Regions from separate parts of the Halomonas sp. PAMB 3232 genome, predicted to be linked through region 1. Evidence: predicted binding sites of a transcription regulator. Region 1 holds the regulator's gene; the other holds the start of a gene.

Region 1 (14,651 bases):
AACGCCAGTCTCATGATCATCGAAAACCCGGAGCGCCTGGGGCTTTCCCAGCTTCATCAGCTGCGCGGACGGGTCGGGCGGGGAAGCCTGGAGAGTTTTTGCGTGCTGCTTTACCACCCGCCGCTGTCGAAAAGCTCGAAGGAGCGTCTGGGCGTGATGCGCGAAACCACCGACGGCTTTCGCATCGCCGAGAAGGACCTGGAGATTCGCGGCCCGGGCGAGGTGCTCGGCACCCGCCAGACGGGCCTCGCCCAGATGAAGGTCGCCGATCTCGAGCGCGATGCCGACCTTCTGGAGCGCGTCACGGCGCTGGCGAAAACGCTTCAAGGCGACCGTGACGCCACCGCCGTGCTGGTGCGCCGCTGGCTCGGGGAAGCCGCCGGACGCTACGGGCAGGTCTAGCGCTCGGCCGGTTTGGGCCGCTGGGTGAGCCGCGCCGCGCTTTGGGCCAGCGGCGTGAGCTGCTCGGCGATCAGCCTGAGCTGGCTCTGGATCGGGCGGTAGAGCGTCACCGCGGTGGCGCGTTCGCTGCTGACCGGCGTGGCGGCGTCCTTCGGCGTATCGCCGAGGGCGGCGAGCAGCATCTCGGTCTGCTCATCGAGCGCGGTGACGGGCTGGCGCGCGTGTAGCTCACGGGTCATCGCCTCGAGCAGTTCGCTGATACGCCGGGCCTGGGGCATCAGCGCGGCGTCGTCTTCGTCGTCGGTCAGCCGGTGGCGGTGGGCGCCGAGTGCCGACAGGTGGCTCAACAGCGTGTTGGAGAGCACCAGAAAGCGCAGCCCGCTGTCTGCGTCCTGCTTGCGGTAGTGGCCGGGCTCGTGAAGCATGTTGGTTAAGAGCGTCGAGAACGCCGCATCCGCGTTGTGGGCGTTGCGCCGTGCCAGCCGGTAGGCCAGATCGTCCTGTTTACCGGTTTCGTACTGGTGAACGATCTCATCCAGGTAGCCACGGTGGCTAGTGAGCACCTTGGCCGCCTCGCGGTAGAGCCGCCGCCCCTGCCAGTCGGGCAGAATGAAGAACACCGCAAGCCCCGCAATGACCGCGCCGAGCAGCGTATCGAACAGCCGTGGCCAGATCAGGTCAAAGCCGTCCCCCACCTGGTTGAAGCTGCACAGCACCAACAGCGTGATCGAGGCGGTGGCGATGACGTAATGGCGCTCGCGGTTGGCGAAAAAGCAGACCCCGGCGGCCACGGCGATCATGCTTTGAACACCGGGCTGGGGGAAAAGCGAAATGGAGGCCCAGCCCACGACCAGCCCTAGCACCGTGCCCAGAATCCGCTGGGAAAGAAAGCGCCGCGTGGTGGCGAAGTTGGGTCGGCACACGAACAGCGTGGTCAAGAGAATCCAGAACCCCTGCTCTGGATCGAGCCACTGCAAAAGCGCATAGCCTGCGACCAGCGCACTCGACAGGCGCACGGCGTGGCGAAAGGTGGGCGAGCCCAGCGTCAGATTCAGCCGCACCCGGTTCCAGGCTTCCTTGATGCTCGACGGCGAACGATCGAACAGCGCGCTGTCGCGGCGATCGAAGCTTGCATCCGGGTTGTGGACACTGGCGATCTGCGTCTCCAGCGTGGCCAGGTTGTCTGCCAGGGCGTTGAGCGGATGAATCAGCGCGCGCCACTCCGGACGGTCGCGGTCACTCAGATTGTCGATCGAGGCGCGCAGGTCCATCAGCGCCTGCTCGCTGAGTTCGTGATCGAACGGGCGGTTGAGTAGCAAGGACTTGGCCAGTTGGCGACAGGCCCGGCCCTGCTGGTCCAGAAGGCGCTGGCAGCGAAACAGCACGTCGTGGTGGAAGAACGCCTCGGTCAGCGCGCTGTAGGGGTAGTGGGTGGAGCTCGCTCGCTCGTGGATGTCCTGAGCGATGAAGTAAATGCGCAGGTAGCGGTTGAGCTTCTGGCTTCCGCGCTGACCCTCCAGGCGGCGAAAGATCATCTCCTTGGCCTGGTTGAGCGCGGCCACCACCTGGCCGTTTTGATGCGCCAGCGCCACCCGGCGTGCCTCCACATCCACACCGCGCACCGGCTCGAACAGCGCCGATTTGAGTATCAGAAACTCCCCCAGCGTCTTGTACACCCGCGCCATGCTCTGCTTGACCGGCTGGCGGGAAAAGAGCGCGCACCAGAGCACGGAGATGAGCCCGTACCAGGCCGCGCCCGCCAGCAGCAAAAGCTGGCGCGAGGCGACGTCGGCGTCGACGCCGCCATGCTGCTCGATGTTGATCATCGAATAGATCGAGAGAATCAGCGTGCCCGAAGCGATGGTAGCGTAGCGCTGGCCGATGGCGCCGAGCATGATCAGCGTAAAGGCCGACACCCCAAGCCCAAGCGCGAACAGCCAGGGCCAGGCAAACAGCCACTGCACCACGAAGGAGGCCAGCGCAAAGCACAAAAGCGTCACGATCAGCGCCTGAAGCCGCCCCTGCCAGCTGTCGTCGGTTTCCGAGAGCGCACAAGCAATGATGCCGAGAAACAGCGGAATGACCAGCGCCACGTCGGCTTGAAACACGCTAAACAAGAGCGCCCCGCTAAAGGCGATGAACACCCGCAGGCTGTAGGCGAATTTATCCAGGGTCCAAAGGCGGCGAAGGGGTAGAGCGATCGGCATGGCGTCTCTTCGATTGTTATTTAGACTTTAGTATAACTAATCGTCAGTATATCAACGTCGCCTGGTACCTGGCTATGCCGACCACCGCTTGGCCTAAAGCGTACGCTCCAGCGTTGTTTGCCGGCGTTCGATATCGACACTACGTCAGGCGCTTATCGCCAGCAGTCGGGTTGTGGCGGCAAAAGCAGGGCGCTTTCAGGGGAGCGAACCATCTGGTCGGGCGTGATGCGAGGGTGTTTAACAAAACGGCCCGCCGTAAAAGGCGGGCCGTTAAGCGCTACAGGTGCTTTAAAAGCTTCTGCAGTTTGGTCAGGTCGCTGGAATCGCCGACCAGGCGAACGTCGCCGTTCATCATGCCGTGCAGAAACGCCTGCTGGGTCGGCTTTTTGAGGATCCTGAGCGCCGCGTCCTGGTCGCGAAAGCGCAGCTCCAGATCCAGATCGATTGGCAGGCCCTTGCCCGTGGCGATGCCCTTGGGCGTCATTCGGTAGTGGCGTGCCGTGTGTAGATCCTCGGTAGCGATGCCCCAGTCCAGACCGCGCATTCGCTCGAGCTGCTCCTTGAAGCGCGGCTTACGCCGCAGCGCGCGCTTGAGCAACACGCCCAGTAGCCACAGCGCAAGCCGGAGTTTCATTAGGAAACGGCGTCCTTGAGCGCTTTACCCGGCTTGAACGCCACGTTCTTGCTGGCCGGAATGTTCAGCGGCTGGCCGGTTTGCGGGTTCTTGCCGGTGCGGGCGGCGCGCTCGCGTACGGTGAAGGTACCAAAGCCGATCAGGGCAACGTCTTCGCCTTTCGCCACGCTGTTGGTGATCTCATCGAGAATGACGTTCAGCACTTGGCCTGCCTTGTCCTTGGACAGGTCGGCGTTATCGGCGATGGCAGCGGCCAGGTCAGGTTTGCGCATAAAAGGGGTCTCCCTGATAGAAAAAATAAGCGTAACGCTTATGAGTGCGATTGAAAACGAACGAGTGTTTTAATTTGTCGGCTCAAGCTTGGTACCGGGCTCGAGCGCCACTGCGTTGCGATTTAGCCTAGCAGCGCGGGTACTGCTCTGGAAAGCTCCACTTTCCTTTTGACCGCCCCGCCTGTCAACGCAAAACCGACTAATTGACCATCTTTATCCTCGGCCAGCGCGGTGAACGTATCGCCTTCGCCCTCGATGCGCCACTGGGCGACCGGCGCGACCGGCGGATAAGCCACCACGGGTAGAAGCGGCGTTTTGACCACCACCGGCCAGGCGCCGAGGCGCACGCGGGTCGGCTGGCCGGTGAGAGTGGCGGCCAGCGCCTTGACGCTGGCCTGAAGCGGCGGGACGTACATGGCATTGACGCCGTCGATGCACGCCACATCGCCCAGAGCGTAAATACCGGCATGGGAGGTCGCTAGCGTCCGGTCGACCCGAATGCCGCTCTCGCTGACACTGATGCCCGCCTCGCGCGCCAGCGCGCTTCGCGGCGTAAGCCCGGTGGCCATCAGCACCACATCGACGTGATGGGTGTCGTCGCTGTCCAGGCTCAAAACGATATCGTCGTGCTCGCCGGCGGCGATGCGGCTCACCGTGCGACCCAGCGCAAGTTCGATGCCGCCGGCCTCGAACGCGCGGCCCAGCGCCTGGCCAAGCGTTGCCGGCAGAAGGCGGGGCAGCGGCGTGGTCTCCGGGGCGATCAGCGTGACCTGGTGGCCGCCGACAAGCAGGTCGTTGGCGAATTCGCAGCCCACGAGCCCCGCGCCGACAACGGCGACGCGCGCGGGTTCTGGCGCCAGGGCGGTGTAAAAGCGACGGTAATCGTCCAAATCGTTGACGCTGAAAAAGCGCTCGGCGAGCCCCGAGGGAATGTCGAAGGCGTTTCGCGGGCCGGCACCGGTGGCCAGCACCAGCGTCTCGAAGCCCACATACTCGCCGTCTTCAAGGGTGACCCGGCGGCGGTCGCCATCGAGGGCGACGACCCGGGTGTTCGGCCAGAGCGTGGCGTCGAGCTCATTGGCAACGCTGGCGGCGCTTTTTTTGGCGAGCTTCTCCGGTGTCAGGCGCTTGCCAAAGCCCGTCGAGAGCAGCGGCTTGCTGTACTCATCGGCGCTGCCGACGCTTACCAGGGTAATCGAGCGGGTATCACCGAGCCTTCGCAGCTCGCGGGCAAGGCCGATGCCGGCCATGCCGGTACCGATGATGAGAAGATCCACCGGCGCATCGGCGTGAGAGAAAGAGTCGGCCATGCCTTCACCAGACGTTGAAATTCGGGGGCTCGAAACGCGGATGTTCTCGAGAAAAGCGCGTTGGGCCATCATGTTACACTAGCGCGAACGACTTGACCGCTCTGGAGATCGCGTGGCAATACACACTCAGCCGATAGCGCTTTTTCCGCGCTGGCAACCCGTCGCGGCGTTTCGCCCGGCCATGAGCGCGCCCTGGTGGCAGTGGGTCGCCTCCACCGATTCGCTGACCGCACGGCTGGTCGCGGCGGGCGGGCGCCGCGCGTTTCGGGTACGGCTGCTGCGCCAGGGCGTCGGCGTACCCGAACGCGACGAAGCCCAGGCGCTTGGCCTTGCGCCGCGCCGGCTTGTTTGGTGTCGCGAGGTGGCGCTGTGCATCGATGACACCCCTTGGGTGGTGGCGCGCTCGGTGGCGCCGCTGGCGCAGCTCAAGGGGCTGCATCTCGAGCGTTTGGGCGAGCGTTCGCTGGGGAGCTGGCTGTTTCGCCAGCCGGATCTCGTGCGCGGCGCGCTTTACGCCACCGGCCAGCGTCCGGCGTTCGCTCATCGCCAGGCGCCAGAGCTTCCGAGCGTCTGGGCGCGGCGCTCGATCTTCTACCACGGCGGGCTGTCGCTTTTGGTGCAGGAAGCGTTTTTATCGACCCTGGCGGATGAACCCGATCTGGCTTCGCGCTAAGCTGGGCGCGCGATTTATCCTCGAGAGGTAAGCATGGACCGTTCTCTGCTGCGCCCGACCGGCTGGTCCCGGGCGCGTGATTTCATCACGCTGATGCGCCTTGATCGGCCCATTGGCACCTGGCTTTTGATGTGGCCGACGCTCTGGGCGCTGTGGATCGCCGCCGAGGGCGTGCCAGGACGCGGGGTGCTATTGATCTTTATCGCCGGCGTCTACTCCATGCGCGCGGCAGGATGCGTGGTGAACGACTACGCCGATCGCCACTTCGACGGCCACGTCAAACGTACCAAAAACCGGCCGCTGGCGACCGGGCGCATCGGGGAAGCCGAAGCCAAGGTGCTGTTCATCGCGCTGGTGGCGGTGTCGTTCATTCTGGTGCTGTTGACCAACTGGTTTACCGTGTTGCTGTCGGTGGGCGGGCTTTTGCTTGCCGCCGCGTATCCTTTCATGAAGCGCTATACCCACTTCCCCCAGGTGGTGCTCGGTGCGGCGTTCTCCTGGGCGATCCCCATGGCCTTTGGCGCGGTTCTGGGTCACGTGCCGCTCGAGGCGTGGGTACTATTTCTGGCCAACGTGCTGTGGACCGTCGCCTATGACACCCAGTACGCCATGGTGGACCGCGACGACGACTTGAAGATCGGCATCAAATCCACCGCAGTGCTGTTTGGCCAGGCCGACCGGCTGATCATTGGCCTGCTGCAGGCGGCCACGCTGTTACTGCTGGCCTGGGTGGGGTGGGCTATAAGTCTGGGAGGCTTTTTCTGGCTGGGCCTTGTGGCCATGGCGGCCACCTTCGTGCATCAGCAGCGCCTGATCGTTCACCGCGAGCGCGAGGCCTGCTTTCAGGCGTTTTTGAACAATCACTGGTCGGGGCTTGTGCTCTTCGCCGGGCTCGCCTTGAGCTTTTGGCCGGTGGCGGGCTAAGGTGGCAAAAGCGGGTGTCATAAAACTGTCACTCGCTCATGGTGTGATTGTCACCGATATGTCATCGACCACTTTGCCTGGACACCGTGAGGCCCGCCCATGACCGCCAAAACCGTTTTAATCGTCGACGATGAGGCGCCGATTCGCGAGATGATCGCGGTGGCGCTGGAGATGGCGGACTATCGCGTGCTCGAAGCCGATAACGCCCAGGATGCCCACGCGCTGGTGGTCGACAACCAGCCGGATCTGCTGCTGCTCGACTGGATGATGCCCGGTACCAGCGGCATCGAGTTGGCCCGTCGCCTCAAGCGCGAAGAGGCCACCGCCGAGCTTCCGATCATCATGCTCACTGCCAAGGGCGAGGAAGACAACAAGATCCAAGGGCTCGAGGCGGGTGCCGACGACTACATCACCAAGCCGTTCTCTCCCAGAGAGCTGGTCGCGCGCCTGAAAGCGGTGCTGCGGCGTACCACGCCGCGCGGCATGGAGGACCCGGTGGAAATCAACGGCCTGCTGCTCGACCCGGTAAGCCACCGGGTCAGCGCTCACGGCAAGGCGTTGGACATGGGGCCGACGGAATATCGACTGCTGCAATTTTTCATGACCCACCAGGAGCGCGCCTATACCCGCAGCCAGCTGCTGGATCAGGTATGGGGCGGCAACGTCTACGTCGAGGAGCGCACCGTGGACGTTCACATTCGTCGCCTGCGTAAGGCCCTGGGCGATGCTCATCAGAACCTGATTCAGACGGTGCGCGGCACCGGCTATCGCTTCTCCGCCCGGAGCTAGCGCGTGCACCTGTGGAGCCGGGAACTCTGGCGTATCGCCTGGCTTGCCACGCTCGGGGTGATCATGGGCTGGCTGTTTGGCGCGCCGGGGTTGGGCCTCGCCGCCGGGCTCGGCGTGTGTCTTTTCTACCACTTGCGCCAGCTGCGCGCGCTTTATCTATGGCTAACGCTTACGCCGAGCGAGGAGCCACCCGCCGGGCCCGGGCTCTGGGGCGAGCTTCTGGACCGGCTCTACCGCTACCAGAAAAGTCAGCGCATCACTCAGGGCCGCCTCAGAGCCACGCTTGCGCGTATTCAGGAGTCGTCGGAGGCGATGCGCGACAGCGTGGTCATGCTCGACCGTCACGGCGACCTGGAGTGGTGGAACAGCGCCGCCACAAAGATGATGGGGCTTCAAACCGCCCATGACCGCGGCCAGCACATCACCAATTTGTTGCGCGACCCCGCGTTTGTGCGCTACTTCTCGTCCCGCGAATACAGTGAGCCTCTAACGCTCACCTCACCCATCGACGAACGGCGCATTCTCGAGTATCAGATCACGCTTTACGGCGACGATGAGCGGCTCTTGATGGCACGTGATATCACCCGGCTGCACCGGCTGGAGCAGATGCGCCAGGATTTCGTCGCCAACGTCTCCCATGAGCTTCGCACGCCCTTGACCGTGCTCTCTGGCTATCTGGAAACCTACAGCGATCTGAGCGATCAACTGCCGCCAAGACTTGGCCGCAGCGTCGCTCAGATGCAGGCGCAAACCCTGCGCATGCAGAATCTGGTCGACGATTTGCTGCTGCTTTCGCGCCTCGAGATTGATCAGGGCGGCAAGGATCACCAGCCGTTGGCACTGGGGCCGCTATTGGAAAGCGTGTGTCAGGACGCCCGGGCACTGTCCGGTCAGCAGCACGAAACGCCCCAGCAGATCGCGCTCGAGATCGAAAGCGACGCGCGGCTGATCGGCAGCGAGCAGGAGCTGCGAAGCGCGGTGTCCAACCTGGTGTTCAACGCCGTGCGCTACGCGCCGGGGGGCAGTACGATTACGCTGCGCTACGCCGAGCTTGCCGAAGGCGGCGCCTGTATCGAGGTCAAGGACAACGGTCACGGCATCGACCCGATACATATTCCACGGCTGACCGAACGCTTTTATCGCGTCGATAAAGGGCGCAGCACGGCCACCGGCGGTACCGGCCTTGGACTTGCCATCGTCAAGCATGTGCTGATTCGCCACGACGGGCGGCTTTCGATCGAAAGTCGCCCGGGCTTTGGCGCTACCTTCCGCTGTATTTTCCCCGCCGCCCGCCTAAGCTGATCCTCTTTGAAACAACACCTGTACAAGTGTGTCAATATGGCATGTAAGAGTGGTACAGGAATGCTCATGTGTCATTTTTAGCCACTTTCAGAGCGCCTATACAGCCACATGGAACGCATTGTACAGGTTTTGTAATGTTATATATTATTGATTTTAAAGTAATTTAATTTTTTATTGGATTTATGGCACAGCCTCTGCAAAGATTTAAGTAAGAAAGACAGCTGCTTCAAAGTAGTCCGCCGCAAGGCACTCTTTCTTACTTTAAGCGGTACCACAGCAATTCAGGAGGTGGAATATGATGTCCAAGGAGCTACTCAAGAAAGCGGGTGTCGTAGGTATTGCGTTTGGTCTGTTGGCAAGCCCGATGGCCTTTGCACAAACCACCGAGCATCCGTCTATCGAAGAGAACCAGGATAGCATGGTCGAGCAGGATGAAACGCAAGATCATGGCGTCAATATGAACACCAATGAGAGCCCTGACTATACCCAGGAAGAGCTCACGACTGATCACCATACTCAAGGCCCGAACGATGAAACGATCGGCGAGCCGGACTCTATGGGCACCGCTCCGGATTCGATAGGCGATACCGATGAAGGCGCTGAAATGTCGCCGGAAGAAGTCGTCGAGAAAAACTCCGAGTCATAAGTAGTAGCGTTAAGTAACATTTGTTTGCAATTTCGGTACAAAGTATTACGCTTACGGAGTGAGCAAAAGAAGGGGCAAGGATGTCCCATTGCACGGATGCTCACCGATTCAAGGAATGAATCAAGCGAAGATCAAAACGTTTGTCAGGGTAGATTCCATGGTTGGAGACCCGCACAAGGATTGGAAGCTTACGTTACGTATCGAAATCGCTAAACGAGATCCAGACCCCGCCCTTTGCGGGGTCTAATTTTTTGTGGGTGCTACTTTCTTGTCGTAAGTATCGATAAGCGTGTGACGCTCTAAAAACCTTGAAACGTGTGACTGTCAGCCGCTTTCAACGGGCAGGCAGCCGTTCAAGATCACGGTAGTGAGCGTCCCACATCAACACTGCCCCGGCGACTGCTCCCGGTAGCAGGAAAAGATTGGCCAGCGGAATCCAGGTGATCAGCGTGACCAGACCCCCGTAGCTCATGCTGGGCCACCAGCGCTCGCCCAGCCGTCGGCGCATCTCCTTGAAGCTAACCTTGTTGTTATCCATCGGATAGTCCAGATAGGTGATCGCCATCACCCAGGCCGAAAACAGCGCCCATAAAAGAGGGGCCGCCAGATTGAGCCCGGGGATCCAGCTGAAGACGAACAGAAGCGCAACCCTGGGCAGGATGTAGCGCAGCTTTACGAGCTCGCGACCTACTGCGTCGAGCGCCGTTTTAGCCAGGCCGCGATCATCCAGCGGTTCTACCCCGGTGGCGGTGCGCTCCACGCGCGCGGCGAGAAACCCATAAAACGGCGCGGCGATAAAATGAGTCACCAGCGTGAACGTAAAAAAGATTGCCACCAGCAGGCTCAAAACGAACAGCGGCCAAAGCAGCCAGTCGAGCCAATCAAGCCAGCTGGGAATGCTCGCCATGGCGTGGTCCAGCCAGCCGGAAAAACGCCGTGCGGTGAAGCTTGCAAGGCCGATGTAGACGATAAGGTTGATGAGAATGGGGAGAAAGACGTAGCGCCGTTGCCCCTTTTGATACACCAGGCGCAGCCCCTGGCTCAGTGCGGAAACCGCAGTCAGCATGGTTGATCCTTTCGCAATACGCCCGACGAAAAGCGTGGGTGAAGAAGCCGGGCGTATTGCAGGATCAACGCGCTAAAAGGTCAAGGCTTTTTTAGCATCTGCTGGTCGACGCTGTCCGGCGCGCTGTGGCGAATATCGAGCCCCTTGACGAGGTAGACCACGTACTCGGCCAGGTTGTTGGCGTGATCGCCGACACGCTCCAGCGCCCGCAGCACCCACATGATGCTGAGCACCGGCGTGATCGAGCGCGAATCTTCCATCATGAAGGTCATCAGCGAGCGCATGGCGCTACCGTACTCGTCATCCACGGATTCGTCCTCGCGCACCACCTGCATGGCAAGCTCGGTGTCGAAGCGGGCAAAGGCGGTGAGCGCATCGCGCAGCATCTTGCGCACGTGCTCGCTGATGTGGCGCACCTCTACCAGGCCCCGCACGTTACTGGCGTTTTCTGAAAGTAGCAGCGCGTTGCGGGCGATCTTGCTCGCCTCGTCGCCGATACGCTCGAGATCCGAGGTGGCACGAATGACCGCCAGCACCAGGCGCAGATCCGACGCCGCCGGCTGGCGCCGGGCGAGCACGCGGGTGCACTCCTCGTCGATCTTCAGCTGCAGATCGTTGACCTGGCGGTCGTTGTCACGCACTTCCTCGGCCAAGTGGCTGTCGTTTTCCAAAAGCGCGTGCACGGCGTTCTGGACCTGCTTTTCCACCAGTCCGCCCATGGCCATCAGGTGAGTTTTCAGCTCTTCGAGCTCCTGATTGAACTGGCGCGAAATATGCTGGCTATGGGTATCGCTTGTAATATCCATCGAGCCCTCCTGAGGGTCGGGTGGGTCAAATGACCCGGCCGGTAATGTAGTTTTCGGTACGCGGTCGTTGGGGGTTGGTGAAAACCTGGTCGGTCGGGCCGTATTCAACGAGCTCGCCGCTGTGTAGAAAGGCGGTGTAGTCCGAGACCCGCGCGGCCTGCTGCATGTTGTGGGTCACCAGGATCAGCGTCAGCTCGTTTTTGAGATTGCGTATCAGCTCCTCGATCTTGAGCGTGGAGATCGGGTCCAGCGCCGAGGCCGGCTCGTCGAGCAGCAGCACCTCCGGCTTGACCGCCAACGTGCGCGCGATCACCAGCCGCTGCTGCTGGCCGCCGGAGAGCTGCCACGCCGAGCGGTGCAGCTGATCCTTGACTTCGTCCCACAGCGCCGCGGCGGTGAGCGCCCATTCGATGATGTCGTCGCGCTGGCGCTTGGGCAGGCGCCGCTCCAGACGCAGGCCGAACGCCACGTTCTCGTAGATCGACATCGGGAAGGGGTTGGGGCTTTGAAATACCATGCCGACCCGGCGGCGAAGCTCGCTGACGTTGAGATTCGGCGCGTAAATGTCATCGCCTTCCAGCTGAATGAGGCCCTGGTGCGCCGCGTTTTCGTTGAGATCGTGCAGCCGATTGAACGCGCGCAAAAGCGACGACTTGCCACAGCCCGACGGCCCGATGAACGCAGTCACCCGGTGGCGCGGGACCTCGAGGGTGAGCGCCTTGAGCGCCGGCTTGTGACCGTAGGCCAGACTAAACGCCTCGACGTTCAGGCAGCGCTGCTCGACGGGAAAGGTGACCACCGGCGGCGCGTCGTTCAGGGGCGCGTTCATGACTCTCCTCGCTGTCGGCGTAAATAATGACGCAGGAATATGGCAGTTAAGTTAAGCACCAGCACGATCAGCACCAGCAATAGCGCCGTGGCGTAGACCAGCGGAATCGCCGCCTCGACGTCGTCGCCGTGAAAGGCACTGTCGAATAGATGATAGCCAAGGTGCATGAACTTGCGCTCGAGGTGCAGGTAAGGAAACTCCCCGTCCAGCGGCATTTGCGGGGCGAGCTTGGCCACGCCCACCAGCATCAGCGGCGCCACCTCACCGGCGGCGCGAGCCACCGCGAGGATCACACCGGTCAGCATGGCGGGGGTCGCCATGGGCAGCACGATGCGCGTGAGCATCTCCAGGCGCGTGGCGCCCAGCGCCACGGCGCCTTCGCGCTGGGCGTCGGGAATGCGCGCAAGCCCCTCTTCGGTCGCCACGATCACGACTGGCAGGGTCAGCAGTGCCAGCGTCAGCGACGCCCATAAAAGCCCGCCGGTGCCGAAGGTCGGCGAGGGCAATGCGTCGTCGAAAAACCACTGATCGAGCGAGCCGCCCACCCCATACACGAACACCCCCAAGCCAAACACGCCGTAGACGATCGAGGGAACGCCGGCGAGGTTGCGCACGCCGATGCGCACCAGCCGGGTCAAGCGGTTCTGGTGAGCGATCTCGTTGAGATAAACCGCCGCCAGCACGCCAAAGGGCGTCACGATCACCGACATCAATATGACCATCAACAGCGTGCCGAAAATCGCCGGCCACACGCCGCCGCCGGTATTGGCCGCGCGCGGGCCTTCGCTGAGAAAGCGCCACACGCCCTGACCCCAGATCGCAATTTTTTCCCCTATCGAGAGCGCATTCGGTGCCACGAAGGTGTTCACCCCGGACAGCGGCTGAACGAGCCCGCGCCCGCCTGGTGAGAGCAGCACCAGTTCTCCCTCGCGCTCAGAAGGCGGTAGCGCAAGCACCTGGCTAATGCGATCAAAAGCCGCGGCGCCGGTGAGACGCTCGCCGTCGAGCTCCAGCGCGATGAGCCGGCCGATGAAGTCCCCCCAGGGGCTACGCTCCAGGCGAATCACGTCTGTCGGGGTCGCAACGCTTACGATCTCGTCAAGGCCTATCCAGCGCCAGTCGGCGCCGGTCAGTTCCCGGTTGCCGGTGAAATAAAGCCGCTCGGTGGCATTGCCGGTGGGCATCGGCGCCTCGCGCAGTGGCTGGCCGATCAGCTGCTCGCCGGAGCCCAGCGTGACCTCCTCGAGGGTTGCCGGCCAGAAATGGCCCAACCCCTTGACGGTGAGAAGTGTCAGCAGCGTGGCCAGCATGAACAGCGACAGCGCCACGCACCCGGCGCAAAGCCAGGCCCAGAGTGCATCGCCGGGCCATAGGCGGTGAGTAGGGCGCGACATCAGGCGCCTCCCAGCCGCTGATAGCGGCGGCGCAGGCGCTGGCGGACGACCTCGGCCAGAGTGTTGACCAAAAAGGTGAAGAGAAACAGGACCAGTGCCGCGAAGATCAGAAGATGGTAGGTTTGCCCATCCGGCGGCGCCTCGGGAAGCTCGATGGCGATCGCTGCGGAAAACGAGCGCAGCCCCTCAAAAAGGCTTGCGCTCATCAGCGCGGCGTTGCTGCTCGCCATCAGCACGATCATGGTTTCGCCCACGGCGCGCCCGGCGCCGATCATCACCGCCGAGAAAATGCCCGGCCCGGCCATGGGTAGCGCCACTTTCCAAAGCGCCTGCCAGCGGCTGGCGCCGAGCGCCTGGGCGCCTTCCATCAGTGGCCTGGGAATATCGTAAAGCGCGTCCTCGGCCAGCGAATAAACGCTCGGAATGATCGCAAAGCCCATCGCCAGCCCGACGATTAGCGTGTTGCGAGTGGTGTAGTCGATGCCAAAGCGCCGATCCAGAAACGTGGCCAGGTCACTACCCAGCCACTGCTGCTCCAAAAGCGGCGCCGCCCAAAGCGCCAGCGCCGCCATGGCGGCAATCCAGGGCAGCAGCCAAAGCCCCGCGCTTTCAAGCGACAGCGTCCGGCGCAGCGCCTTCGGCGCCAGGTGCCAAAGAATGCCAGCAAGACCCGCCGACAGCGGCAGCCACAATAACAGCGCAAGGGTGCTGGCGAGATGACGCTCGACCCAGGGCGCCAGCACCAGCCCGGCCACGAACCCGATCACCACGCCGGGTACCGCTTCCATCAGCTCAAGACTCGGCTTGATGCGCGCGCGCAGTCGGTCGGTCATGAACAGCGCCGAAAAAATCGCCGCGCCCAGCGCCACCGGCACCGCCAGTACCAGCGCGGCGATGGCTGCCTTGAGCGTGCCCCAGGCCAGGGGGGACAGCGTTTCCAGCGAAAGTGACTCGAAGCGGGTCAGAAGCGGCAGCGTCTCCCACACCAGAAACACGCCGATGGCGAGAATCGCCAGCAGCACGCCGATGCCCGCCGCGGTGATCAAGCCGGTGGCGATTCGATCCTTGAGCGTTCGAAGTGACGAGGGGGCCGGGGAAGGTGGCGTCATAACGACATCATAAAAGGGGGCAAGAGGGTATCGGTATGCCAACCAGGCATCCAACGTTGACTAGCGTAGGTCATTTTCATGTCAGTTTTGTGACAACTCGAGCGCCTCGTCCGCCAAGGGCACGAACCCCGCCGCGCGCACGATCTGCTGGCCCTCATCGGACAGGATCAGTTCGATGAAGGCGCGCTCGGCGGGGGGCAGCGGCGTGTCCGGCGCCGCGTTCACATACAGGTATAAATTGCGCGCCAGCGGGTACTCGCCGCTTTGAATCGTCTCCGGGGTGGGGGC
Region 2 (14,651 bases), 1.4 Mb from region 1:
TCGAACGCCTCTGCCGTAGCGAAGGCCGCGGGCAGCGACGACGCCAGCGCCATGAGCGGGCGGGTCACGAGATAGACGGCGAGAAGGCGAATCGCGATGATCGAGAACGCGCGCATGGAGACTCCCGGCAAAACCGTCAGCATACGTTCATCTCACGCGTTCTAAAACACGCACAAAAAAAGCCCCCGGCGATTTCGCCTGGGGCTTTGTGGCGGCGCAGGGACGTTACGGCGTGTCGCTGTCCTCGTCGATACCGAGCGCGTTCATCGCGGCGCGGAATACATCGGTGTTGTCCACCCACTGCTGGGCGTTTTCGTCCACACCGTAGGTGGAAAGGCCTTCATCGCGCTGGGCCACATCGAGGAAGTACTCGGCGCCGGCGCCCTGGGCGTAAAGCGGCACGAGCTCGCGGGTGTGGTTATCCGAGTGCCAGCGCACCAGCGGCAGCGCGCCGGCGCCCTGGCTTACGATCGGGCTGTAGGCGTTCTGATCCGAATCCGGGCCCTGCAGCAGGCCGTTGCCGTGGTCGGTGGTCACGATGATCATCGTCTCGTCCCAGTCGCTGTTCGCCTCGACCCACTCGACCGCAGCTTCCACCGCTTCATTGAAATCGACCTGCTCCTCGACCAGGCGCGGCAGGTTGTTGGCGTGCGCGGCCCAGTCGACGGCGCCGCCTTCGACCATCAGGAAAAAGCCTTCGTCGTTTTGCTTGAGCACTTCGAGCGCGCCGCGGGTCAGCGTCGGCAAGTTCGGCACGTTCTCGATCAGGTTGCCAGCTTCCACGCCCGGGCGGTTGAACTGCAGCGTGGCGTGGTTCTGCGCCACGCCCAGCACCTTGTCCGCCTCGAGGGTCAGCTCGCCGTTGGCCAGCGCCTCGAAGTCGTCGCGGCTTTCGATCAACTGGTAATCGGTGTCGCCATCGAGCACGCGCTGCCAGGTGGCTTCGCCGCCCACGTAGCGAAAGGCGTCTTCGTCCGGGTTTTCGACTGCGTTACCGGCGTCGTCGAAGTACGGGTGGCCGGCGCCGAACACCACGGTGGCAAGCCCGGAATCGATGATCTCTTCACCGAGTGCTGCGTATTCGTTGCGGCTGGGGCTGTGGCCCAGAAACGCGGCGGGCGTCGCGTGGCTCAGCTGCACCGAGCTCACCACGCCCAGCGCCCGACCGCTCTCGACCACGTACTCGCCGATGTGCTTCATGCGCTCGTCATTGTTCGACCAGTTGATGGCGCTGTTGTAGGTCTTCTGGCCGGTGGCCAGCGCCGTGCCGGCGGCGGCGCTGTCGGTGAAGTTCTCGCGGGCGTAGTTGTAGCCGGCGAAATAGCCGTCGTAGTCGCCCAGTTTGCCCTCGAAGCCCACGCCCTCGGCCGCCTCATCGCTCCAGAGCTCGGCGGGGTCGAACTCGACCTTGCCTTCGTCGCTCATGGTCGGCTCGGTGGCGGTGGTCAGCGGGTAAGTGGCGGTGAAGACCTGAGTGTCGAAGTCGTCGTACACTTCCTGGCCCAGCACTGCGTGGCGGTAGTAGCTGGCGGCGCGGAAGGTTTCGATGCCCGCGCCGTCGGTGATCATCAGAATGACGTTTTTGGCACCGTGTGGTTGGGCAAGCGCCGGCGTGGCAAAAACGGACCCTAAAGCAAGCGCGAGCGCGCAGCGTTTGAAAGCGACCATGCTGTTCATCCAAGTCATTGATTAAGAGAGGCTTAAATTAGCCACGCCAGATGACAGCGGGATGAACGTTTAGCGCGATTTCAGTGACACTCCGTGCACTACAGCCAGCGGTTGTCGTTAGCATGAGCGGCAATATAATGTATATTCATACAGCCAACCTATTGCCGATCGGATAGCGTCATGTCGGATTCACGCGCCCTCCCCCCGGGCAGTATCGTTCACAAGGGCCGCGGGGCAACGTTCGACCCGCACAACCGCTTTGCGCCCAGTGTCAGCGTCGAGGAATCCGACGGCTGGTGGCAGGAGCACGCTCCCTTAAGCCTTGCCACCGAGGTACGCGAGGAGCCAAGCAAGAGCGCGCTTGCGTGGAACAGCTCACCGGATCTCTCCTTTGATCGCTCGCTCAATCCTTACCGCGGCTGCGAGCATGGCTGCATCTACTGCTTCGCCCGGCCCTCGCACGCCTACTGGGACATGTCGCCGGGGCTCGATTTCGAAACCCGGCTGATCGCGCGTACCGGCATGCTCGATCACCTGCGCGACGAACTCGCGAAACCCGGCTACGTCTGCCGGCCGATCAACCTGTCCGGCAACACCGACTGTTATCAACCGATCGAGGCGACATATCGCACCACCCGACACCTCCTCGCGTTTTTGCTCGAATGCCGCCACCCGGTCACGCTGGTGACCAAGGGAAGTCTCGTGCTGCGCGATCTGGATCTTTTGAAACAGATGGCCGAGCACCGGCTGGTGCGGGTGCTGGTGAGTCTGACGAGCCTCGACAGCGACCTAAAACGCACCCTGGAGCCGCGAGCGGCTTCGCCCCAGGCGCGGCTGAAGGTGATTCGCGAACTCAGCGCCGCCGGGGTGCCGGTGGGGGTGTTGATCTCGCCGGTGATACCGGGGCTGACCGACCAAGAAATCGAGCGGCTGATCGAAGCGGCCCGCGGCGCCGGCGCGCGCACCGCGAGCTGGATGCTTCTACGCCTGCCCCGCGAAGTCGCGCCGCTGTTCCAGGCGTGGCTGATGGCCCACTATCCCGAGCGCGCCGACAAGGTGATGAGCCTGATTCGCCAGTGCCGGGGCGGCAAGACCAACGAGGCGGCGTTCGGCAAGCGCTTTCGCGGTGAAGGCGTGTTCGTCGACATGATCGAGCAGCGCTTCAAGCGCGCCAGCCGTCAATGGGGCATGCAGCCCCGCGCCGAGCAGGGGCTCAACACGCGCGACTTCAGGCCACCCCGTGCTCAGGGCGACCTGTTCGACTAACCAACGCTAACGGTTCGGGCCGCGCCGCGCCTTGAGCTCGTCGAGCACCAGCGCGAAGAAGCCGCGGATCTCCTGAAGCTTCGGCCGGGCCTCGACCATCAGGGTGTCCATCTTTTCGAGCTCCTGAGTCTGGGCTTCTCGGGCGTCGAGCTCAGCGCGAATTTCGTCGATGATCTCCACCGAGTCGTTCAACATCGCCTTGAGTTCGGCGGTCGAGGTGGTGTGCAGGCTTGGCCTGGAACCTTGTTCAATACTCATGGCGCCCTCCTTACAGTACGGTAACAGCGATCAACAGGGCCGGCAGCGCGATGAACACGCCCAGCACCCAGCCGGCGGCCAGCGCCTTGCGCTCGGCGGCGACCCGGCCCAGCCACTGCGCCCCTTTCACCGGTAGCAGACGCAGAAACGGCAGTCCGCCGATGATCAGCACGGCGCACAGATTGAAAAGCAGATGCACCAGGGCGATCTCCAGCGCCAACAGCGCCGTGGCACCGGAAATCGCCGTGGCGGCCAGCAGCGCCGTCATGGTGGTGCCGATATTGCTGCCGATGGTGAACGGGTAAATCTGGCGCAGCGTGAACGCGCCAGAGCCGGCCATGGGCACCATCAGGCTGGTGGTCGTGGAGGACGACTGCACCAGCATCGTCACCAGCGCCCCGGAGGCCACGCCGGTGAACGGCCCGCGGCCGATGGCGCTGAGCATGATTTGTCTGGCGCGCCCAACCATCAGCGTCTTCAACAGCTTGCCGATGTAGCGAATGGAAAGAAAAATCAGCGCCACGCCGATGACGATCAAGGCGATACCGCCGGCCACCGCCGGCAAACTCGACACCAGCTGGCCTGCGGTGTCCGTCACCGGCTGAGTCAGCTGCCCCACGATATTGACGTTATCCAGCGAAAGATCGGCATCGCCGTAGAAAACGCCAGCGACGGCGCCGGCCATGCGCTCCAGCGGATGGAACAGGATCTCGATGGGAAGCAAAATCACCACGGCCAGCAGATTGAAGAAGTCGTGCACGGTAGCGGCGGCAAAGGCGCGGCGAAACTCGTTCTTGTCGTTGACGTGGCCCAGGCTCACCAGCGTATTGGTCACCGTGGTGCCGATGTTCGCCCCCATGACCATGGGTACCGCCACCGCAACCGGCAGCCCCCCGGCCACCATGCCAACGATCACCGAGGTCACCGTCGAGGACGACTGGATCAAGGCGGTGGCGACGATGCCGACCATCAGGCCGACGAAGGGGTTGGTGGCGAACTCGAACAAGCGCTCGGCGTGATCGCCGGTGGCGAGCTTGAAGCCGTCGCCGACGATGGATACCGCGCAGATCAGAAAGTAGACTAACAGCAATAGCGTGAGCCACTGACGCAGGCGGCCCTGCTTCTCCTTTTGCGCCGGGCGAGCGTAGCTCTCTGGCGCGGCGCGATGGGTCGTCTCTACCATGGTGATCCCTCCGGCGGTTGGTAACGTGGCGCACGTTCACCCTTCCACGTTGCGCGCCGCAGGTGACAGCCTGATGACGCCCGCGTGACGACGCTCACTTATTCCTGATATCACCCCTTTGAACCACCGAGCCGGAACGCCTTATGACCCAGCCCTCGAGTAAGCAGCCCTTGAGCAAGACCCGATCGAGTTTCTACCGCCGCCTCTACGTGGCCCACCTGATCGACCAGGGCGTGGCCAGCGTGCCGGCACTGATCGAGGCCACCGGCATGCCCCGTCGCACCGCTCAGGACACGATCAAGTCGCTCGACGAGCTCGATATCATCTGCGTTTTTGAGGGCCAGGAAGGCGAGCGGCACAACATCGGCCGCTACGTGCTCGAGAGCTGGGGCGCGATCGACCGGCGCTGGGTAAAAGAGCACGCCACAAGGCTGGGCGAGGCGCTGGGCTACTGCTAGCGCTTATCGCTCACCCAAGTGCTAGTGGGGCGACGGACGAGCAGTCTGGCCGCCAGCGGCGAGGTAATCATCTGGATGACGGCGAAAAACGCCGCGGGAATGGCGATCTCCGGCGAAAGCCCGGAGGCCGCGACGAACGCCGCCGCAATGCTGAACTCCTTCTTGCTCGTGGTAAAGAGATACGCCACCACCTCTGACCGCTCATTGGTGATCAGCCTGGACGCCGTGCCCACTACGTAGCCTGCCAGGTTCAAACACAGCGCTGCGGCAGCGATCACTAGCGCGTAGGCGCCGTACCCCAGAATGGTCGCGGCGTTGGGACCCACCACCGCCAGCAGTATCAGCAGATAGAGGATGGAGCCCAACCCCGCGTAGCGGTCGTCAAAGCGGGCAAGCGTTGTGCTGAACCGGGTGCGCAGCGCCACGCCCAGAAGCGTCGGAACGAAAACGATCAGTAAAAGCTCGACCACGATGGCGAAAAGCGGCACGTCGAGCTCGATGCCGGTAAGCGCGAGAAACAGCAGCGGGACCAGCAGCGGTGAAAGTGCCGTAGTGATCGCGTTGAACACCGCCGCCATCGCCACGTTGCCCCGCGCCATCAGCACCAGAAGCGGTGATGACACGTCGGTGGGCAGCGTGCCTAGAAGCGTCTGCCCCGCGGCGAGCGCCCCGGTGCCGAAAAAGAGCCGCCCGGTCAGCCAGCCCAGTAGCGACATCGGGCCGTACACCAGACAAAGCGCCAGCAGCGGCCGCGAGGGGCGGCGCAGCACCGCGCCGACCTGATGGGCATCGAAGGTCAGGCTGATGACGAACATCAAAAGCGCCAGCAGCGGACCAATCAGCGGCGCCAGCGCCACGCCCGCCGCCGGGTACAAAAGCCCCAGCGCGGCCACCGCCATCACCAGCCATAGAAGCTGCGCCTCGACCCAGACGATGACCCGACTCATGGCGAGCCCTTTGCAGAGTCACCGTCGACCGGCGCCCAGGCGAGCCGGGCGGCGTTCAGCGTCACGCTTAAAGAGCTCGCCGCCATGGCCAGCACCGCCGCCAGCGGCGGCACCGCCATGACGATGACCAGCCCCAGCGCCAGGGTGTTGTACACCGCCGAGAACACCAGGTTCTGGCGCATGACGTTGCGGGTACGCCTGGCCAGGCGCAGTAGCTGTACCACGCCGCCAACACCGGGTCGCAACAGTTGGGCCGCCGCCCCTTCACGGGCGGCATCGCTTGCCTGCATGGGCGCAACGCCCACACCCGCGGCGGCCAGACAAAGCGTGTCGTTGACCCCGTCGCCGACATAGAGCGTGGGTGACGCAAGCCCCGCCAGCAGCCGTGCTTTCGCCTCCGGCGAGCGCTGGGCGTAGCACGCATTGGGCGCCAGACCCACCTGCTCACCCAGCCAGCTCACCGCGCCCTGGCGGTCACCGCTGATCAGCGCCGTGAGATAGCCCTGCGCCTGCAGCGCGCGAACACTCGCCCGGCCATCCTCCACCGGCGGGTCAGCGAGATAAAACGTTGCCAGCCACCCGCGCTCGTCGGCCAGCACCACCTGGGAGGCAAAGGCATGGTCGGCCTGATGGGCCGCACCTTCAAGCGTGACGCCGCGCTCGCCAAGCCAGCCCAAACTTCCCATCCACCAGCGCTCGCCGCGCTCAAAAGCGATCACCCGCCCGGCGCCGGCGACTTCGTCCAGGCGCACCACGCGGCTTACGCCCTCCTCTTCGTTCTGTTTATCGCCACTTTCAAGCGCCCAGCGCAACAGCCCCTGGGCCAGCGGATGCTCGCTTTGCCGGGTGGCGGCGGCGAGCTTTCGATGAAAGTCACCACCGAGCGCATCGCGGCACTCGGCGTGAACGACCCGGTGGCGGCCGGCGGTGAGCGTGCCGGTTTTATCGAAAGCCACCGCACGCACTCGGGCCAGCGTCTCGAACGCGCCGGGGTCTCGCAGGGCCACGCCGCGTTGCAGCGCCTGGTCGCTGCCGGCAAGCGTTGCCAGCGGCACGGCCAGCCCCACCGCGCAGGGACAGGCGACCACCAGCACGGAAAGCGCTCGTACTACCGCCTCATCAAGGCTTGCGCCCAGCATGAAGGCCACGGGCAGCGTGATTAGCGCAAGTACCAGCGCGACAGGGCTCAACCAGGCCGCGAAACGGTCGGCCAGCTTGTGAAGCTCCCCCTTTTGGGTTTGCAGCAGGCGCATCTGCTCACACAAATGATCCCGGCGCCGCTCGCCGGGCGTAGCGTTTACCCGAAGCCGAAGGGCCACTTCGCCGTCGGCCTCGATGAAGCGGTAGCCGGCGTAAACCCGCTGGCCCGCGACCAGATAGCGCGGTACGCTTTCACCGGAGAGCGTGGCGGTATCGAACCAGCCGGCGCTCATCAGTTCACCGTCGAGCAGCAGGGTCTCGCCCGGCGCCAGGCGTTGAACATCGTTCATGCACGCAGCGCTCAGCGGGTGCGACGCGATTTGCCCTTCCCGCTCGAGCGTCACATCGCCCGGCGCCAGCGCCAAGGCCTCGAAGGCTTTCAGGCCCCGCTGGCGGCACAGCGTTTCGGCCAGTCGCCCGACCAGCAAGAGCGCGATCAGCATGACGGCCGTATCGAAGTACACCTCGACAGACCCTTGGCCAAGAAGCCAGACCGACACCGCCATCGCCCCCAGCACGCCCAGGCTCACCAGCACGTCCATGCCTGGCCGGCGGGCCAACAGCGTACGAAACCCGGCGCGGTAGAACGGCACGCCGGCGTAGAGCACCACGGGAAGCGAAAAGGCGCCGGAAACCCAGGCCATGACCAGCTCGATACGCCCCGCCGGTACGGCGCCGGCGTAGATCAGAATCGAGGCGAGCATCGTCCACATGCCGAACACCGCGGCGACCCCCAAACGAAGACTCAGGTAGCGCCCCTCTTGTTCGAGCCGCTCGGCGGCGTCCTGCACCGCCTCGAGCTCGCCCAGCCGATAGCCGATGCGCGAGACCCGCGGCGCAAGAGTTGTAAGCGCGATGGCCTGTGCCTCGCCCTGTACGTACACCGTGGCGGTGGGATAGTGAACGCTTGCCTGGGTAATGCCGGGTGCGCGCTTCAAAACGCCTTCGACGGCAAGCGCGCAGCTGGTACACCACATGCCGTGCAGGCTAAAAAGCGCGGTCGAGCCGGCGGGCGCGCTATCGCTCATGGCGTCGATCGCCCCACCGGCGTTACAGACAGGGCGGCACGCCGATGATCGGCATGCCGGTAAAGACCACCCCAAAGGCGGAGAAGAAATAGAGCCCGGCGGAGACCAGCGCGTTAAAGCGCGGCCGGCCGGTAAGCTCGCGGCCTACCTTCCAGCCGGCCCAGGCAAGCCAGAAAAGCAAGACGGTGGTGGCGACGCTGACAAGCCCAAGCCCCAGGTTGAGGCCCGTCAGTGAGCCTTGATCCGGTGCCGGCGGCGCTACGGCGCAGGCCACCGACAGCCCGCCGTACACCGCCACGAACCAGATACTCCAGAGCGTGAGCCCGACGATCAAATGCGCCGGATGGCCAAGGTGTAGTCGCTTGAACGCGGTTGGCATCATCTAGCCTCCCATTACGCGGGGCAGCACGCCGAGCGCGCCGACCAGCACCCAGAACGTCACCAGGTTGTAGCGCCAAAGCTGCACCACCACTGCCGGCTCGAAGGGCGCGTGGGCACCCACGTAGCCGCAGCGCACGCGAAACCCCTGCATCGCGGTGAGAATCATCGCAAGCGCCCCATGGAACAGCGCGTACACCAGCCCCACCAGCAAAATCGCATCGTGGCTGGTTTGGGTAGGCTCGAGCCCGGCACTCAGCAGCGACCAGAGCACCAGCCCCACCTGCACCGCGCCCAGCAGCGCGGCGATGAAAAACCCGCCCATCAGGCCGCTATCGCGGCGGGCGCGAAGCCCGCGTACCAGCTTCTCCATGACGCCGGCGCCCACCGTGAGCGCGATGCCGGCGCTGACCAGCACCAGCAGTGAAAGCGGCGACACCTCGGGCATGCGCCACTCGGGTGAGACGGTCCAGAGATAGAACCAGCCGAAAAGATACGAAAGAAAGAACGACCCGTTGGCGATCGAGAACGTCGCCATCGCCCAGACGCCGGGCCCGCTCATGGTGCGCGAATGCAGGGGCGGGTCGCCTTCCTTGACCTCGGCGTCCGGGGCGGCCTTGGGGTGGGCGCCGTTCTCCCAGGCCCAGCGCAGCAAAAACACCCCGGCGACGATGACGAACACCGCGGCGACCGGGTAGAGGCGCGTCAGCAGACTGACACACACCACGGCCAGCGCCAGCGCGGCCAGAAACGGCCACCAGGAGTTGCCCGGCAGGTGAACGATTTCGCGCACCTTGCCGGTGATGGAATCAGATCCCCACATCTCGCGCCGCCCGTGGCTCGCCACCGCCAGGCCATGTTTGCCTTCGGCCATGGTGCGCGGTAAATCCGGGTTGTCCCACAGCGGGTGGCGGGTTTCGATGTTAGGCAGGCTTACGAAGTTATAAGCGCTTGGCGGCATCGTATTGGCCCACTCAAGCGTATCCGCGCCCCAGGGGTTGTGTTTGGCCGGCTTGCCGAAGCGAAAGTGCAGCGCGATATCGATCAACACCATGGCGATGCCGGCGGACATCACGAAGCTGGCAACCGACGAGAGCAGGTTGAAGATCTCCCAGCCGTTACCCGCTTCATAAGTGTAGATACGCCGCGGCATGCCCAGAAGCCCGGTCCAGTGCATGATCAAGAACGTGCCGTTGAAGCCCAAAAAGGTGAGCCAGAAGCCCCAGCGACCGATGGTTTCCGACGGCATGCGCCCGGAGAACAGCGGCAGCCAGTAGTAGAAGCCCGCCATCAGCGGAAAGAGCATGCCGCCGACCAGCACGTAATGCATGTGCGCGACCACGAAGTGGGTGTCGTGTACCTGCCAGTTGAACGGCACCAGCGCCAGCATCACGCCGGTCAAACCGCCGCAGACGAAGATGATCAAAAAGCCCAACACCCAGAGCATCGGCAGTTTGAATTTCGGTTTACCGAGCCACAGCGTGGCCAGCCACACGAACACCTGAATGGCGGTGGGCACCGCCACCAGCATACTCGCCGCCGAAAAGAACGCCTGGGCAAGCTGGGGGATCCCCACCGTGAACATGTGGTGCACCCAGAGCCCGAAGCTGATAAAGCCGGTGACGATGATGGCGAACACCACCCAGCCGTAGCCGACGATCGGCCGGCCGGCGAATACCGGAATCAGCGTGGAAATGATGCCCGCGGCGGGCAGGAAGATGATGTACACCTCCGGGTGGCCAAAGAGCCAGAAAAGATGCTGCCATAAAAGCGGATCGCCCCCACCGGCCACCTGGAAAAACGGCATGCCGACCGCGCGCTCGAGCTCGAGCAAAATGCTGCCCAGAATCAAGGGTGGAAAGCCGACCACGATCATCAGCGCCATGGCGAGAATGTACCAGGCGAACAGCGGCATCTTGTGCAGCGCCATGCCCTGGGTGCGGGTGCGCAATATGGAGACGACGATCTCGACCCCCGCAGAGAGCGCCGAGATTTCGACGAAGGTGATGCCCAACAGCCAAAAATCCGAGCCGAGCCCCGGCGAATACTCGCTGCTCGAAAGCGGCGTGTACATGAACCAGCCGGCATTGGGCGCCATTTCGATGACCAGGCTCGAGGCCAGAATGATGCCGCCGAAAAGGTAGCAGAAGTAGCCAAGTGAGGTCAGCCTGGGGCAGACCAAATCACGGGCGCCGATCATCTTCGGAATCATGTAGATCGCCAGCCCCTCGAGCACGGGAATGGCGAACAAGAACATCATCACCGTGCCGTGCATGGTGGTGACCTGGCTGTAGATCTCCGGGGTCATGAAGTTCTGGTCGGGGGTGGCGAGCTGGGTGCGCACCAGCATCGACAAAATGCCGCCGAACAGGAAAAACGCCATCCCGGTGATCATGAAGCGCAACCCGAGCGTGGTGTGGTTGACGATGGTCAGCGCCTTGATGCCGCGCGGGTTGCCCCAAATGTCGTGCAGGTCGTCGTGCAGCGTGCGGCCATCCTCCGGCTCTTGCGGGTCCTGGGGCGTCGCTTGACGATTGATGGTTGTCATGGGGTTAAAGTCTCCAGCCAGGCACCCAGGCCCCTAAGCGTTTCGTTATCCAGATCGTCGTGGCGCGGCATCAGGTTGCTGGGCTTGAGCGTCTGATGGTTTCTCAGCCACTGGTAGACCGCGCCCTCCTCCATGGCCATTACGCCGGCGCCCAAGGCTTCGCGGCCACCGACATCCGAGAGATTCGGGCCGATGTTGCTCGCGCTGATACCCGCCACCTGATGGCAGCCAGAACAGAACCGAGTGAAGTTGTCGCGGGCGGTATCGAAGGCTGCGTTTTGGGCGGCAAGCTCGGCCAGCGCTTCGTCACTGCGCGCGGCAAGCCAGGCGTCGAACTCCGCACGCGGCAGCGCCTCGACGTGAAGCTGCATATGAGCATGGCCCACGCCGCAAAGCTCGGCGCACTGGGCGCCGAACACGCCGGGCTCGTCGGCCTCCAGGCGAATGCGGTTGATACGCCCGGGCAGCATGTCGATCTTGCCGCCCAAACGCGGAATCCAGAAGCCGTGGATGACATCGGCGGCGGTGACATGAAAGTCCACCGGCTCGCCGGCAGGCATCATGAGTTGATTGGCGGTCACGATTTCACCACCTTCGGCCCCCGGGTAGCGTACCTCCCACCACCACTGATGCCCGATGACCTCGATCACCTCCGGCGGCTCGTCCAGCGGCAGCGTCAGCATGCGCTTGCCGGTGGGCACGCCAAACATCAAAAGCGCAATGACCGTGAGTGTGGGCAGAATGATACCGCCGCCGATGATCCAGCGTCGGCCGATGCGCCGCTCCTGGGCGGGAGTGCGGGTAACGTAACGCTTTTTGAAGGTATAGAGCCAAAGCGCGATCACGACGACGAACACGACGGTTCCGAAGCCCAGCATGACGAACCAGATCAGGCGGATATCGCGCGCCGCCGGCCCCGCCGGGTTCAAGATCGAGTGGTCGCCGCCGCAGCCGGCCAACAGTATCGGCACGGCCAGTAAAAGCGTTAACGCGGCCAGGTTGACCCGCCGTCGCGATGCGCGTTGAATACGCCTTGGGGGCGGCGCCGAATGGTTACGTTCCCTCATACTCTTTTCCCTTTGTCTGCCCACAGGACGTGTCCATGGCATCCACTCCGCAGCGTTCCATAAAAAGCCGCGCCTCGCTGGCCGGTCACCCGCTTCATCCGGTCATGATTCACTTCCCGGTGGCGGCATTGATGGCGCTGGTCGCAAGCGATCTGGGTTACTGGTACACGGGTGACCCCTTCTGGGAGCGCAGCGGCCTGTGGCTTGCCGGCGTCGGTGCCTTTGGCGGCTGGATCGCCTCGATCGCCGGCATAATCGATCTGGTCACGGTGTCGCGTATTCGCCGTTTGATCACTGGCTGGAGCCATGCCATCGTCGCCGTGGTGATGCTCTCGCTTGCCTCGCTGAACTGGCTGTTGCGTCTGAATTCGCCGGAAGCCATTCTGCCCTGGGGGCTTGCGATATCGCTGGTCACCGGCGCCCTGATTGCGCTGGCCGGCTGGCTCGGCGGCCAACTCGTTTACGAACATGCGGTCGGCGTCGACGTCGACGAATGACACCGCCCCACGGCCCACGCCACCCTGTTTACGCTTGAAGCACCTTTTATTTCTCATCGCCTAGCCCCACGCCAGGGGCTTTGCCAGTACGAACCCCAGCACGCCGAAGATCCCCACCAGGCTTAGCAGAAGCCCCAGCAGCGTGGCGGTTTTGACGCCGCGATAGATCCCCATTTCCAGGCGCAGAATTAGCCAGCCAAAGGCGCCGTGGGCTGCCACCATCAGCACGACCGCGCCGAGCTTCAAAATCAGCCAGCCGCCCATCAAGTCATGAAGTAGAAACAGCAGGGTGCCGGAGCCGATCGCCAAAAGTGCGGCGGGTGTGGCAACGGTGTTGTAGAAAAAACGCGGCATGGGCGGGGTGCCCTGAGCAAAGCCCGCATCCCGGCGAAGCGCCAGACTGTGATTTAACAGCGCCGGGAGATACAGCAGCGAGCCGCACCAAATCACCAGCGCTGCGATATGAAGAAGTTTTAACCAGGGCATCACGGCGTCCTTGCAATGCTTTAAAAGCGCTTTCGAATGAAAAGCACGTCAAATGAAGACTCTGGAGTCGCCGGAAGGACGAGCCAGCCAGAAGGCTTGCAATCGAGTGAGCACGTTCACCGAGCCCCCCGCCCGCCTCTGCCGGGCCGGTCAGGGGTTGAGGCTGTTCTTACCTTAGCCAACTAGCCACGGGCTGGCTAGCAAAGCGAGTCAACGCTTACATGGTAGCCGGTAAACTTGCGCAGGTTGATGACGCCGGTATCGAAGATCAGGTACTGGCCCTTGACGCCGTTCAGTACGCCCTCGACCACCGGCTGCTTATCGAAGTTGTGCGAGGCGATCTTGCGGGGGAACGACTCGACCGGGTAGCGAATATCGAGCGGGGTTTCATCGAGTAACCGAATCGCCTCCCGCCCGTAGGTCTCGCGTAGCGCGTCCAGGCCGCTGGCAACGGCCTCGAGCAGCCGGTCGCGCTCCTTGATCAGATCGAGCGGCTCGACCTCGCCCTTGAGCATGGCGCGCCAGTTGGTGCGATCCGATACGTGCTCCTTGAACAGCATCTCGACGAAGCCGGACTGCTGGCGGCTGGCCACTTCCATGATCGGCAGCGCCTGGATGGCGCCCTGGTCGATCCAGCGGGTGGGCATGTTGGTCTTGCGGGTGATGCCGACCTTGAGCCCGGAGGAGTTGGCCAGATAGACGATGTGCGGGGTGAAACAGTGCGCCTCGCCCCATTCCGGCTCGCGGCAGGTGCCCTGAAAATAGTGGCAGGTTTCCGGCTTCATGATGCAGGTGTCGCACTGCGCCAGGCGTTTGAAGCACGGGTAGCAGTAGCCCTGGGCGAAGCTCTTGTTGGTCTTGCGCCCGCAGTGGGTGCAGGCAATGTGGCCATCAAAGTGCAGGCGAAGCGGCGTGCCGATCAACGCGTTGAGCGCCAGTCGTTGCTCGCCGGCGCGCAGGTGATACGTGACTTCACTGCCAGGTGCCTCGAGCGTGCCCGCCATTTTGCTCAGATGGCCGGACACACGCACGGCGCTTGACTCGCTTGCGAACAGATCAGTCACCCGAGACGTCCCGGCCCAAACCCGCCATTTCCGGCGATACGCCTGCGCCGGTGGCCCCTGCGCCACAGGTGCGCCGCTCGAGATAGCCCACCCGGTTCTCTTCGGGCACGTTGTTTTCGATTTCAAAACGAATCACCGCCTCGAGACACAGCTCGGTTTGCTCGGCGGTCAAAAAGCGGCCATCCGGCCATTTACGCAGTGATACCGCCTGCTTGAGGCTTTCGTAAATGCTCGGGGTCATCTGGCTGATCATGCGCTCAAAGCTCATATCATTCATGCAGGGCTCCAGTCGTATCGAAGGTCAGGGCGTGGACCGTGGACGTTTGGCGCAATAGTACCAGCCCGAGGCCAGCCCCACGAGTAGCCCGCCCAGGTGCGCCTCATTGGCTACGTTGCCAAAGCCCACCCACTCGGCAAGCGAGGTCATGGTGAACACCATCCATCCCAGCATGAACACCACCAGCATCTGCGGCACGAAAAAGCCGCTTTCGGGGCGCTTACGTGAGACGAGCCAGACGTGGCCCAACAGCGCATACACCACCCCGGACATGCCGCCGAACAGCACCGTGCCGGTGGCGTACTGCGCCAGATTCGAGCCGATGC

The links. Region 1 encodes PhoB, which activates phosphate uptake and scavenging genes when phosphate is short. Its sites were predicted from a motif close to TGTCATANNNNTGTCANA; they were not measured.
Region 2: the regulator PhoB is predicted to act here: its motif matches at 4,437-4,454, upstream of RN346_RS10570 (Na/Pi symporter).

Annotation. Positions count from the first base shown of each region.
Region 1 covers NZ_CP134865.1:42,513-57,163, forward strand. The annotation lists gene recG (ATP-dependent DNA helicase RecG) at 1-402, shown strand, start outside; gene yccS (YccS family putative transporter) at 399-2,609, opposite strand; gene RN346_RS00215 (hypothetical protein) at 2,887-3,243, opposite strand; gene RN346_RS00220 (HU family DNA-binding protein) at 3,243-3,515, opposite strand; gene RN346_RS00225 (FAD-dependent oxidoreductase) at 3,638-4,825, opposite strand; gene RN346_RS00230 (chorismate lyase) at 4,938-5,498, shown strand; gene ubiA (4-hydroxybenzoate octaprenyltransferase) at 5,532-6,422, shown strand; gene phoB (phosphate regulon transcriptional regulator PhoB) at 6,522-7,211, shown strand; gene phoR (phosphate regulon sensor histidine kinase PhoR) at 7,215-8,513, shown strand; gene RN346_RS00250 (hypothetical protein) at 8,812-9,159, shown strand; gene cysZ (sulfate transporter CysZ) at 9,494-10,225, opposite strand; gene phoU (phosphate signaling complex protein PhoU) at 10,306-11,031, opposite strand; gene pstB (phosphate ABC transporter ATP-binding protein PstB) at 11,057-11,860, opposite strand; gene pstA (phosphate ABC transporter permease PstA) at 11,857-13,254, opposite strand; gene RN346_RS00275 (ABC transporter permease subunit) at 13,254-14,363, opposite strand; gene RN346_RS00280 (PstS family phosphate ABC transporter substrate-binding protein) at 14,445-14,651, opposite strand, start outside.
Region 2 covers NZ_CP134865.1:2,299,894-2,314,544, forward strand. The annotation lists gene RN346_RS10550 (hypothetical protein) at 1-116, opposite strand, end outside; gene RN346_RS10555 (alkaline phosphatase) at 226-1,668, opposite strand; gene RN346_RS10560 (PA0069 family radical SAM protein) at 1,849-2,934, shown strand; gene RN346_RS10565 (hypothetical protein) at 2,941-3,192, opposite strand; gene RN346_RS10570 (Na/Pi symporter) at 3,203-4,375, opposite strand; gene RN346_RS10575 (winged helix-turn-helix domain-containing protein) at 4,519-4,833, shown strand; gene RN346_RS10580 (bile acid:sodium symporter) at 4,830-5,780, opposite strand; gene RN346_RS10585 (cation-translocating P-type ATPase) at 5,777-8,008, opposite strand; gene RN346_RS10590 (hypothetical protein) at 8,031-8,390, opposite strand; gene ctaD (cytochrome c oxidase subunit I) at 8,391-10,934, opposite strand; gene coxB (cytochrome c oxidase subunit II) at 10,931-12,001, opposite strand; gene RN346_RS10605 (DUF2231 domain-containing protein) at 12,037-12,498, shown strand; gene RN346_RS10610 (CopD family protein) at 12,559-12,984, opposite strand; gene RN346_RS10615 (DUF2797 domain-containing protein) at 13,182-13,988, opposite strand; gene RN346_RS10620 (DUF1315 family protein) at 14,041-14,325, opposite strand; gene RN346_RS10625 (rhomboid family intramembrane serine protease) at 14,350-14,651, opposite strand, start outside.